4 regions of the Thalassospira sp. CH_XMU1458 genome follow, and region 1 is predicted to be linked to each of the others. Evidence: riboswitches for the same ligand, from Rfam matches in the RefSeq annotation. Region 1 holds a riboswitch; each other region holds the start of a gene.
The links. Region 1 has a riboswitch for cobalamin ahead of WBY09_RS10270 (DUF4198 domain-containing protein). Riboswitches for the same ligand answer to the same signal wherever they lie in the genome.
Positions count from the first base shown of each region.

Region 1 (3,091 bases):
CTGTGAAAACAGGTCAACCGCCACTTCATGAATGATTTCTGATTCCGAGTGCATGTAGGGCATATACAGAAATGCCTGTTCCTGCGGTGTGACCAGTTTGCGATCCAGCCTCAAGGAAACAGCTTCCTGTGCCAGCACCAATGCCATTGGATCTGATGCAAAGGACTGTGGCTGATCGCGGTACATATTGCGTGAAAACTGATCAAGAACGATGATTTCTGCAAGTCGTCCATGGGCGGTTTTGCGCCAGTTAAAAAGCTCTCCGGCCGTGGCGGCGGCATGAAAATCGGCAAAGCGTTCCGCGATATGGCGATCGAGGGCTTTATCCTTGATAAACCACTGTTTTTCTTCGAGTTCCTTGAACCAGAAAACAAGAACCGTTTCAGGTTTCATAATGTTTCCACCCATCTCATTGCAGGCTTTTGCGGCCCGTCGGCAAAGTTGCGGGTGATCTTCGCGCCCGGTTTAAGGCGCGTCAAGCCATCCGCAAAAAGATTGTCACGGACCTTGGGGCAAGGAGTTGACAGCAATCCGTCCGACGTGGATTATGACATTGTCTTTGGTGTTGATCCGATTGGACCAACTTAAAAGGGAACGTGGTGCGTCATGCATGACAAAGCCACGGCTGCCCCCGCAACTGTAAGCGGTCAGAGCATTGCATATGCCACTGGTGCAAACCGGGAAGGCGCATTGCTTTTCAAACCGTGAGCCAGGAGACCTGCCTTTGACTGCCGGGTGCCGATTGCCCGGTATGAAACTGTTGGACGCCGGGGTGAGCGTCAGGTTGCAGGGGTACAAACGGTCTTTTGAAGATCCGCAATCTTGCTTCCAGCCATCCTATCGTTCTTTGTCCTGACCCTGTGCGTTGGGCCGTTGGCCTGCGTGCATCGTTTGAGAAAGAGACGATTATATGTTGAAGACCCTTGGCAGGCTTGCAATTGCAAGCGCCTGTGTGCTGTCGGCGACCATGCCGACGCATGCGCATTTTCAATTGGCCTATACGCCGGACGTGAACGTGACCAAGGCCGGGGATCAGCCGGTGAAGCTGATTTTCTGGCACCCGTTTGAAAACGGCCATGTCATGGATATGGCCGAGCCGCTTGAATTTTATGCGGTTAACCGCGGCGAGAAAATTGATCTGAAATCAACGATTTCGCCGATTACTTTCACCGGAATTGCCAACTCGGCAGCTGCCTTTGACGCAACTTTGACTCTGCGCCGCAGCGGTGATTACGTCATGGTGGTGGTGCCGACGCCGTATTACGAAGAAAGCGAAGATATCTTCATCCAGCAGATCACGAAGTCCTATGTGAACCGCAATGAAATTCCGACCGACTGGATGGAACCGCAAGGTCTTAAAACCGAAATCCTGCCGCTTAATCGACCAACCAACATCATTGCCGGTTCGACCTTTACCGGCCGTGTCTTAAGCGAAGGCCAACCTGTGGCCGGTGTTGAAGTCGAAATCGAATACATGGCCGCAGAACCTGATATGGCCAGCAACACACCCAAAGGGCCAACGGCATCGCCAATGCCCGGTGGTGCGGTTGTGGCCATTTCCGATCAAAACGGGTATTTCACTTTTGGTGTCCCCAAAGCAGGTTTTTGGGGATTTGCAGCACTTGGCAGCGGCCCTGACAAAGAATTTCAGGGCAAGGAACTTTCACAGGATGCAGTCCTGTGGGTTCGCGCCTATGATGTGAAATAGGCGAGGGACAAAACAGATGCATATTGTTGATGGTGCGCTGGCACCGGAAGTCTTGATTGGCGGGGGTGTTCTTGCAGTTGCCGGGCTTAGCCTTGGACTGCGGAAACTGCCAATCGATAAAATTCCCGCAACCGGGGTTTTGTCGGCAACATTCTTTGTTGCCTCGCTTATTCATGTGCCGGTGGGACCATCCAGTGTGCATCTGATCATGAGCGGTCTTGCCGGGCTGGTGCTTGGCTGGACCGCGTTTCCGGCACTTTTTGTCGGTCTCTTGCTTCAGGCCGTTTTCTTTGGCTTTGGCGGTTTGACGGTTCTTGGCGTCAATACGGTCAATATCGCCTTTCCGGCTGTGCTGGCGGGCCTTTTGTTCCGGGGAATGGTGTCGCGCAGCAGCCCGGTCACGGCGGCCGTGCTTGGTGGATGTGCCGGTGCGTTTTCCATCGCGCTGACAACGGTGTTTGTCGCGATTTCGCTTGCACTCAGTGGTGATGCATTTGTTCCGGCGGCCAAGCTGGTCTTCTTTGCCCACATTCCGATCATGGTGGTCGAAGGACTGGTATCAGCGGCATCGGTGTATCTGATCGCCAAGGTCAAACCGGCCTTACTGCAGGCCGCCGATCAGACGTCGGGCTTTGAGATGCAGCCGGCAGCAACTTTGCGTGCAAAGCAGGCGGGCGAGGCATCAAATGGCTAGATCACTCATGCTGGTCTTTGCGCTTGGTATGCTTGTGTTCGGCGCAGCACCTGCACAGGCGCACAAGGTTATCGCATCCCTGTTTCCAAGTGGTTCGAACATCGAAGGTGAAATCGGTTTCTCCAACGGTGTCATGGCTGAAAACACGCCTGTTGAGATCTTTGACCTTGATGGCAACAAGATTGATGAAGTTACCACCGATGGTGACGGTTTCTTTATCTACACACCAAGCCAGCAGGTTGATCTGCGTTTTCGTGCCGATCTCGGGGCAGGCCACGTTGCCGAAGCAACCTTTTCCATAGCGGACCTGGCGGGTGTTGATGGGGCTTTGCAATCGGAAACGTCAAAGACACCGGTTGCATCAGGCGTAGGATCGAACGCTGGGCCTGCAATTACCCGCGAACAGGAAGAAATCATCGCGACCATCGTGCGTGATGAATTGCGTCCGCTCAGACGCGAACTTACCGCCTATAAGGAAAAGAATGATCTTCAATCGATTCTGGGCGGCATTGGCTATATATTCGGTGCCTTCGGGATCATTTATTACATCGCTGCGCGACGGCTAAGAGCAAAAGCACCCAACGCATGAGCCACCTTTTCGGACATGACCAACCCCTGAGCGTTCAGGCGCGTGGCGGGCATTCACCGTCATTCGTCGGGACGTTCGATCCCAGGGTAAGGGGGGTCGC
Region 1 is NZ_JAYMDW010000002.1:622,981-626,071, forward strand. Features, by position in the region: gene WBY09_RS10265 (DUF924 family protein) at 1-393, opposite strand, end outside; cobalamin riboswitch at 544-740, shown strand; gene WBY09_RS10270 (DUF4198 domain-containing protein) at 911-1,708, shown strand; gene cbiM (cobalt transporter CbiM) at 1,725-2,402, shown strand; gene WBY09_RS10280 (cobalt ABC transporter permease) at 2,395-2,991, shown strand; gene cbiQ (cobalt ECF transporter T component CbiQ) at 2,988-3,091, shown strand, end outside.

Region 2 (3,091 bases), on a different contig from region 1:
CTGAACCACATGGCGCATCGGTTTGCCCGGCACATCAACGAATCCTTTGATGCGCAGCACGTCAAACTGACGCACGACATCAATCAGGCGCTTCTCAAGGTTGGCCGGATCACTGATCGCATCAAGCGATACGACAAAACTGTCGAAATCATCATGATCATGTTCGTGGCCATCGTCATGATGGCTTGGGCGACTATCAAGGTCATCCTCGGCGGCAGCCCCCAGACCAAGCAGGATGGCGTTTTCAACCCGTGAATGTTCGGTCGCGATAATCTTGACTGACGGCTTTTTCAGCTCTGCACGGATATCGGCTTCGACCTTGCTGCGTTCGGCATCGGTCAGAAGGTCCGTCTTGTTGAGAACCACCATATCGGCACAGTGAAGCTGTTCTTCGAACAGTTCTTCAAGCGGGCTTTCATGATCAAGATTTTCGTCTGCTTCGCGTTGCGCCTGTACCGCGTGATGATCATGGGCAAACAGACCATCACGCAGGGCCGCGCCATCAAGAACCGCCACAACGCCATCAACGGTCACACGCGACCGGACTTCGGGCCAGTTAAACGCCTTTACCAACGGTTTTGGCAGGGCAAGACCAGATGTTTCGATCACGATATGATCAGGCGGCGTTTCACGGTCAATCAGGCCCTGGATGGTAGGCAGGAAGTCATCAGCCACGGTACAGCAGATGCAACCATTGGCCAGTTCAACAACGTCATCTTCTTCGCAGCCTTCAATGCCACAGCCATTGATGATGCCTCGATCCACACCCAGATCGCCAAATTCATTGATGATCAGCGCGATGCGTTTGCCATTGGCATTTTCCAGCATATTGCGGATCATGGTTGTCTTGCCAGCGCCCAGAAAACCGGTAATGACGGTTGCCGGGATTTTGCCCAATTGTGCCATTTCTGAAATCCTTAAAATTCAATAATTTATGTTGTTATTTGACCGACATCGGAATGCCGGCCACCACAAGGGTGACCTTGTCTGCAATCTCTGCAATGCGTTGATGCAGGCGTCCGGCATGATCGCGAAAGGCCCGCGCCATCGCATTTTCCGGCACGATGCCAAAACCAACCTCGTTTGAGACAAAAAGCACCGGCACGACAAGGGTTGGCACCAGATCACAAAGAGCTGCGATCTCGGCATCAATGTCGCGGTCTTCAAGCATCAGATTGGTCAGCCACAAGGTCAGACAATCAACAAGAACAGGCTTGCCGCCTGTGACATTACAGGTCTGCAGCGCCGAACAAAGTTCGACCGGTTCCTCGAGTGTCTGCCAAAGATCGCCGCGTGATTTTTTGTGAAGATCTATGCGGTTGGCCATTTCGTCATCCCAGGCACGCCCGGTTGCGATATATGTGCCACCGCCCGCCTGATTAATGATGTTTTCGGCAAACCGGCTTTTGCCGGATCGCGCCCCGCCAAGGATCAGATGCGTCCCGCCAGAGGGGCCGTCAGGGGGTAAAGTCTGGGTCATCCCGTTTCTTCCTCGCCATGGCCTCCCACCGAGGCCCGATTGCGTCGTCACCTTCCTTCGAATAGTGACACCTTCGGCAGGTTTCCTGGCTGCGGGCATGAAAGCGATCCGCCTTCCCGGTTTCCCGGTGGCTGGTCTGGCGCGTTGGCACCGACCCGGATCTCCCAACCCGATACAGTTGCGGGGGCAGCATCGGCCTTGCACCGATTTCCCATCACCGAACGATGCGCCGAACCTAGCAGGTTTGCCAAAAATGCCAAAGGTCATTCTCGGCACTTAACCCTTCGTTACCACCCCACCCTAATCGGAAGGTCAGTATTTGTAAGAATTGTCTGCTTGAGAGGTCATACCATTTCAGCCAACATCAAGCCGTTGCGCTGGAACTAGGGTCAGGACCTATTAATTTGATTTGAATGGCAGACGTTATATTTGCGAAATCCAAGGAAAAGCCCGCCGGGCGGGTTGGTATCCCGCACAAGGGATTTGACGCTGGAGTTTGCAAATATAACGTCTGTCCTTCGGATTAATCGGATTTGCACGGACTACTTTGTCGTAAAACCTTGAAAGATAAATATCTTCCTGCAGTTTTACTCCGCGTATCCGCGCAAATCTGTTTAACCATTCAAACCAAATTAATAGGTCCTGACCCTAAAGACGGAACAATCCGCAATCTGGCGAAAACCCGGGAAGTAGACTCATCACCCGGATGGCTGCAGGAAATACTGCAACCGAAACTCTTGGGGTAATCTGGATTTTTCAAGACCAATGGCAATACGTTCTCACCTATCCAAAATCCGACAGATGAACGCGCCAACCTGGACCACATCGTCTCGCAAGGACATGTGGCTGGGATTGCTGGACCGTCTGAACAGTCCTGATCGGTCATTTCAGGATTTTCTTGAACAGCGCGCAGCCGATGGCGAGATCACTCTGGCACGCCGCGATGTGCGTGACATCTTTGCCGAGGATGCCTCAAAGGGTGTAATCGCAACCATCATCTGGTCCCATGAACGTGGCATTCGCGTCAATGCGCTTTCGTTGCTTGTGCGCGATATGCCAACCCTAGTGACCCTGATGTCGATCTCGGATTTCGGACAGGACGAGTTGAACGAGCTGCTTTCCCAGCCGGGCATTTCCGTTCCGACTGCCAGCAAGATGTTGTCTGCCTGCGGCAAGACTTATTGCGGAATGCCGGCTGCCATCATTGATGACACCATCATCCAGGTGATTGAAAACGCATCCTTTGCCAGTGATTTCCCGAATGTCGCCAAATTGCGAAGCAAATCACGCAGCCGCCCGGTGCCCTATTATCAGGCCTATCTGCGCGATGTTTTCGACATCTGCGAAAAACATGATCTGAATCCGGATATGGTTGACCGCTATCTGGCAGAACACGCGCTTGATGACATGGCATCCGATATCGAGCTGGCCTCTGCCTGACGGAACATGCCTTAAGCTCCTTAAAAGCGCTGATTGACAGCGGTCACGCGCCAGCCCGGTTCGTCGACACCGTCGATATATTCAAGCGTGGTCAGACCCAACGTGTCGATATGAAATGCCAATGCGGTTTCAAGGGATAAACCCAGTGCATTGGCAAGCATGGCACGCACT
Region 2 is NZ_JAYMDW010000001.1:236,025-239,115, forward strand. Features, by position in the region: gene cobW (cobalamin biosynthesis protein CobW) at 1-906, opposite strand, end outside; gene cobU (bifunctional adenosylcobinamide kinase/adenosylcobinamide-phosphate guanylyltransferase) at 941-1,480, opposite strand; cobalamin riboswitch at 1,539-1,729, opposite strand; gene WBY09_RS01070 (hypothetical protein) at 2,282-2,920, shown strand; gene WBY09_RS01075 (histidine phosphatase family protein) at 2,941-3,091, opposite strand, start outside.
Region 2: it holds a riboswitch for cobalamin, as region 1 does, so the genes downstream of both, cobU (bifunctional adenosylcobinamide kinase/adenosylcobinamide-phosphate guanylyltransferase) here and WBY09_RS10270 (DUF4198 domain-containing protein) in region 1, are expected to answer to the same signal.

Region 3 (3,091 bases), on a different contig from region 1:
TGCAACACTGCGCCGGACAGCGCAAGGGACGCCCCGCAGGCCGCCGCCACCATGGCGCGCGATATCCGGTAATTCCAGATGATCCCGGCATCAATCGGATCAACGTCATAGCCCGCCTGCCAAAGATGATTGGCAATGGTCTGAAAGACGGTGCCAAGGGGAATGTGCGTTTCCCCCTTGGCCGCGGCCATCGCGATGACACCAACAAGCAAAACCAGGGCGCCAAGACTGACACCGGCCCGCACAAGATATGCCCGCCCCGCCAGCGATTGCCGAGGTGGCTGAACCGGCTGCTGCACTGGCGTTGTTTCAAACATTGAATTCTCCGGGCATATCAGGCGCCTTTGGCAGTGCAGGTCAGTTCGAAGCACTCAGTCTTTCGACCGCTTCGGCAAGTGTTTCAATACCATTGATCAGGCGGATGGTCGGATCCATCGACTGGGCGTCCATCACCACGATATTGCCATTGCGCACTGCCTTCATCTGACTTGCGACCGGATCGGTTTTCAGGAAATCCATCTTGACCTGCCAGTCATCGGCCGGAAAACGCCGACGACCCATCTTGCCAATCACGATGATATCAGGATTGGCGCGCGCAATGGTTTCCCAGCCAACGGTCGGCCATTCTTCATTGCTGTCGATGATGTTGCGAACACCAAGTTTACCGGCGATATAGCCCGCCGCGCCGTTCTTGCCCGCCACATAGGGATCACTGTTGATTTCAGGACTGGAAAACCAGAAGACGGCGGATACGTTGTCATGGCCGCTTGCCGTCACACGCGCCAATGAGTTCGCCTGACGTTCCTTCAGGCTGGCAATCAGCGCGTCGCCGCGATCTTCGACATCAAAGATTTGCGCAAGATCGGAAATCTCGCGATAAATCAGATCCATGGTGAAGCCTTCGTGGCGCACCCCGTCACCGCCACCGGCATTGTCCTTGCCCACACAATCAGCAGGTGCGGTGTAGACCGGAATCGACAGCTCGTTGAACTGTTCGGTGGTGCCGACGGTGCCCTTGGGCCCGACATGCCACTGATACTGGGTGGCAACCAGTTGCGGCTTTTGCGCGACAACGGTCTCGAACCCCGGATCATTGTCGGCCAGACGCGGCACAGATGCGTTGACGTCCTTGAATTCATCCATCACCGGACCGAACCAGACACCCGTACCCTTGACCTTGTCGGCCAGGCCCAGCGAATAGAGAATTTCAGTCGTGCTTTGGCCCAACGACACCACGCGATCCGGGGCCGCATCAAATTGCAACATAGTCCCGCAGTTCTCGATACTGAGCGGATATTCGGTTGCGGACGCAAATGAAACAGATGAAATAAGACCAGCGGCAAACACCCCGACCGCCAGTACACGTTTATCGTGATTGATCACTTTTAGTTCCCTCTTGCTGATGCGCTGATCCGGGACCGTTTTGGATGATCCAGTTTCAACGCACCGTCAAATGTTATGTTATAACATAACATCATTTTTACTGCTGTCAATGGACTGGCAAAAGTGTCAGGAGATGACGGAAGATGTCGGCCTTAAAGCTTAGAAAACCTGGGCTAAACTGTTGGGCCAAGACACGTACCGACATTCTCCGGGGCACCCCGCCCGGTCCGTCGTCTTCGTGTCGGCAGGTCTCCTGGCTTACGGGTCAACGCATTTTCCCTGGCCTTCCCGGGTTGATCCCAGTGGCATTGGTCAGAAAAATGCTCGCCGCCTACAGTTGCGGGGGCAGCTTCGGTTAATGAACCCATATTCGGCCCATCTCGAATTCCCTTTATCCGATATTCGGATACCGACACGTCACGGTTAGATTAAACCAAAAACACGGTCAAGGAAATTGGCAGACCACCAGCGGCATTAACGCCAAGGCTCCATGCATAAAAAGCAATTGATACGACCTTGAATTTGCCATGTTTCATCCCGATTACCTCCACACTGCCGGGTATGCTTTCCCGACACCTCAAACCACAGGAATGTGATGAACATGACGACTTCTGTTGAACGCAGACGCTTTTTGAAATCCATCGCGGCAGCCGGTCTTATCCTGCCGGGAATGTCGATCTATCAGCATGCTTTGGCAGATGTCGACGGCCTTGATCTGGGTTCGGCACAGCCGTTTGATTTTGCCGATCTGATTGCACGCGCCAAATCCATGGCCGCATCGGCCTATGAGCCACCCGTTGCGCCAAACCCGGAAATTGTCGGCAAGATCGATTACGACACCCATGGCAAGCTGCATTACAAACGCGACCATTCGCCGTTTTCCGATGGATCAGGCACCTATCCGCTGACCTTCTTCCATCTGGGTATGTATTTCGCCAAACCGGTGCATATGTATCTTCTGGAAAACGGGCAGGCGCGCGAAGTGATCTATAAGCCCGATTACTTTGACATGCCCGAAGACAGCATTGCCCGCCAGTTGCCCGCCAATAGCGGCTTTGCCGGTTTCCGCCTGCATGAAAATCAGGCGCGCGATGACTGGAAAACCCAGGACTGGGCGGCGTTTCTTGGCGCATCCTATTTCCGCGCCATTGGGGATGAAGGCCAGTATGGCCTGTCGGCACGCGGCATTGCGGTCAATACCGCGACCTCGGTTCCCGAAGAATTCCCCGATTTCCGTCAGTTCTTTATCGAACCGGCCAAAAATCCCGAAGACCCGGTGACGGTTTATGCCCTGCTGGATGGCCCCAGCATCACGGGGGCGTATAAATTCCTGCTTTATCGCGGCGAAGGGGTGACGATGGATGTCGAAAAGCATCTGTTTTTGCGCAAGGACATCGAACGGCTTGGTATCGCACCGCTGACCAGCATGTTCTGGTATTCCGAACAGAACAAATCGTTCCGCTTTGACTGGCGCCCGGAAGTGCATGACAGCGACGGGCTGGAGCTTTGGACCGGTGGCGGCGAACGCATCTGGCGACAGCTGAACAACCCGGAAACCATCCGTGCATCGGCATTTGGTGACAACAACCCGCGTGGCTTTGGTCTGATGCAGCGCGATCGCGATGTGAAAAACTATCTGGATGGTGTGCGCTATCACCGCCGTCCCAGCCTGTGGGTCGAACCGCAGGGCGAGTGGAATGACGGCGCG
Region 3 is NZ_JAYMDW010000003.1:512,468-515,558, reverse strand. Features, by position in the region: gene WBY09_RS16385 (FecCD family ABC transporter permease) at 1-317, opposite strand, end outside; gene WBY09_RS16380 (ABC transporter substrate-binding protein) at 358-1,383, opposite strand; cobalamin riboswitch at 1,610-1,812, opposite strand; gene WBY09_RS16375 (glucan biosynthesis protein) at 1,985-3,091, shown strand, end outside.
Region 3: it holds a riboswitch for cobalamin, as region 1 does, so the genes downstream of both, WBY09_RS16380 (ABC transporter substrate-binding protein) here and WBY09_RS10270 (DUF4198 domain-containing protein) in region 1, are expected to answer to the same signal.

Region 4 (3,091 bases), on a different contig from region 1:
GGTTATGCCGCCGAGGATTACATTCGCAATCTGATGAAACTTGATGCGGCGGATCAGATTCCGCATTTCGGCCGGGTTAGCGAGAAGCTCCATGCGGCGACCGGCTGGCATCTTGTGGCTGTTCCGGGGCTGGTGCCTGATGATGTGTTTTTTGACCATCTTGCCAATCGGCGGTTCCCGGTCACGGTGTGGCTGCGCAAGCCCGAGGAAATGGATTATCTGGTCGAACCCGACATCTTCCATGACTTTTTTGGTCATGTGCCGATGCTCTATGACCCGACCTTTGCCGACTATCTGGCAGCCTATGGCGCCAAGGGCCCAGAGGCCATTGCGATGGGCGGCCTGAAACAGCTGGCGCGGATGTATTGGTACATGGTGGAGTTTGGCCTGATCATGACCCCGCATGGATTGCGCGCCTATGGGGCTGGCATGTTGTCATCGCAAACCGAAACCATCTATTCGGTGACCGATCCCACACCAAACCGGGTAGCGTTCGAGCTTGAACGCGTCATGGGCACGGATTATGCGATTGATGATTTCCAGAAAACCTATTTCGTTCTGGAAAGTTACGATCAGTTGTTTGACGCGATGAATGTGCCGCTCGCCCCGATCTATGATCGGCTCGCCAAGAAGCCTGCGATTGATCCGGCAACCACCTTGCCGACAGACCGGCTTTATCATGTGCATGGTGCTGCAGACAGCATCATTTCCCTGGGCGAGGAGACCCACAGGACCCACAGACAACAACGCCCTGCGTAAGGCAGGGCGTGGCGATCCGTTCAGGATTGATCAAGGCAGGGCTGGTCTGGCAGCACCGCTAGCAGGCACTGATGGAATGACCCAGCACCCGATTGAGTTGCTCAAGCACCACTTTCGGGCTGGCGTCCTTGCTGATGAAATCGGCCGCCCCAAGCGCATCGGCTTGTGCGCGGGTGTCGGCATCATAATGGGCCGAGAAGAAGAAAACCGGCACGTTTTGGCTGTTGGGATAGCGGCGGCGAATTTCGCAGAACGCTTCAAAGCCGCTCATACCCGGCATTTCGATATCAAGGATGATGGCACGGGGATAAAGCCCGTCCAGCTGATCAATCAGATCATCGGCACAATCAAAACCGGCCACGTCATATCCTGCCCGACGCAACACTGTTTCAAGGGCTGCTTTGGCGCTGGGACTGTCGTCGGCGAACGCAACCAGTCCATCAGGACAGAATTGCGACGGCATGGCGCTGAGCGCGTTCATGGATGGCGATACTCCGAGTTTTGGGACAAGTCCAAACTGACAGACGAAAATGTCAAATTGGTTAAACCCGCCAAATTTTTGCCACGCAATGTTCCGGCTTCACCCTGATCTTGCACCCGTGCCGCGAAAGTATAAGGCCGCAAGGATCGGAACCATGCGGCGCGCAAACCACGAACAGACGTGCAAAACCCCAATGTTTCCGCCGACATAACGTTACGGAAACCTGATTTGTCGGGGTCGATATCCGTCTAAATAGGTATTTCCATGCCTATTTACGGAATTAAGGACAGGTGCTATAAACCGCCATGTCGCGAATGTGACCGGAAAATAGGATCGGGAATCCGGTGCGGCCGTGCTTTAGCGCACTTTGGCCAAGCCCGGAACTGCCCCCGCAACTGTAAGCGTGACGGCCTTTTTGCAGGCTTTCTCGCGAGTCAGAATACCGATGGTGTTTTCTTGGCATGAAATGGGCCGGGCGGGGTGTACCGGGTACTGGGAATCCGTAGTAGAATAGAATTTGGCAACGTTCCGTGCCCGACGCCATATGAAGACCCCATATGGAGTCGCATCAAGGACGGGACACACCAAGCCGGGAGAAACCATGTCCGACCCGCTAAAGCTCGCATCCGAATTTCCATCTGCTGATTACGCAAGTTGGCGCAAGCTTGCCGAAGAGGCCCTTAAAGGGGCCCCGTTCGAAAAGAAGCTTGTCACCAATACGCTTGATGGTTTTTCCGTTCAGCCGATCTATACAAATGACGATCAGGATGACGCGACCCGGCTGATCCACGAAGTTCTTAATGCCACGGTCGAGCCGCGCGAAACCGTAACCGGTTGGGACATCCGTCAACTTCATACCCATCCCGATCCCAAGGCGACCAATACCGCGATCCTCGAGGACCTTGAAAATGGGGCGACCTCAATCACGCTAAAACTTGATGCCGCCGCCCGTGCCGGGCGCGAAATCAGTTCTGCCGAGGTCGGTGTTGACGGTATTGCCATTCATTGTCTGGCCGATCTCGATGCCGCGCTTGAGGATGTTTACACCAACCTTGCCACCGTCGGACTTGATGCCGGGGCGGCAGGTGTTCCGGCCGCAGCACTTCTGGCCGCCCATATCGCAAATACCGATGGTGCCGACGAAGCCGCACCGGCCTTTAACATTGATCCGATCGGAACCCTTGCGTCCACTGGCACCCTGCCCTGTGGCGCACAGGATGCGGTTGATCATGCGGCAAGCGTTGCGGTCGAGCTGATTGATCTGTTCCCGCTGGCAACCGCAATTTCAGTGAATGGCGCACCTTATTACAATGCCGGGGCCACCGATGGTCAGGAACTGGCCTGCCTGCTGGCAAGCGGGGTGACCTATTTGCGCGCCCTGACCGATGCCGGGATGGCGGTTGATCAGGCCGCGGGTGCGATGGTGTTTAACGTTGCCATCGGCACCGACTTCTTTGCCGGGATCGCCAAGCTGCGTGCCCTTCGCATGATGTGGAGCCGCGTCCTTTCGGCATCGGGTGCCGAGGATGCGACGATTACGGTCAACGCGGTTTCAGCCGAAATGGCCCTGACCAAGGTTGATCCGTGGGTCAATATGCTGCGCACAACGGTCACCAGCTTTGCCGCCGGTCTGGGTGGTGCGGACAGTGTGACCTGCCTGCCTTATGATCATCTGATTGGCCTGCCAGATGGCTTTGCACGCCGTATTGCACGCAACACCCAACTGATTTTACAGGAAGAAAGCAACGTGCACCGGGTCATCGATCCGGCTGGTGGTTCGTGGTTTATTGAAAACCTGACCAAGGAGCTGGCGAAGGCCGCCTGGACGAAATTCCAGTCGCTTGAATCTTC
Region 4 is NZ_JAYMDW010000001.1:787,916-791,006, reverse strand. Features, by position in the region: gene phhA (phenylalanine 4-monooxygenase) at 1-759, shown strand, start outside; gene WBY09_RS03585 (response regulator) at 818-1,240, opposite strand; cobalamin riboswitch at 1,527-1,705, shown strand; gene WBY09_RS03580 (methylmalonyl-CoA mutase family protein) at 1,842-3,091, shown strand, end outside.
Region 4: it holds a riboswitch for cobalamin, as region 1 does, so the genes downstream of both, WBY09_RS03580 (methylmalonyl-CoA mutase family protein) here and WBY09_RS10270 (DUF4198 domain-containing protein) in region 1, are expected to answer to the same signal.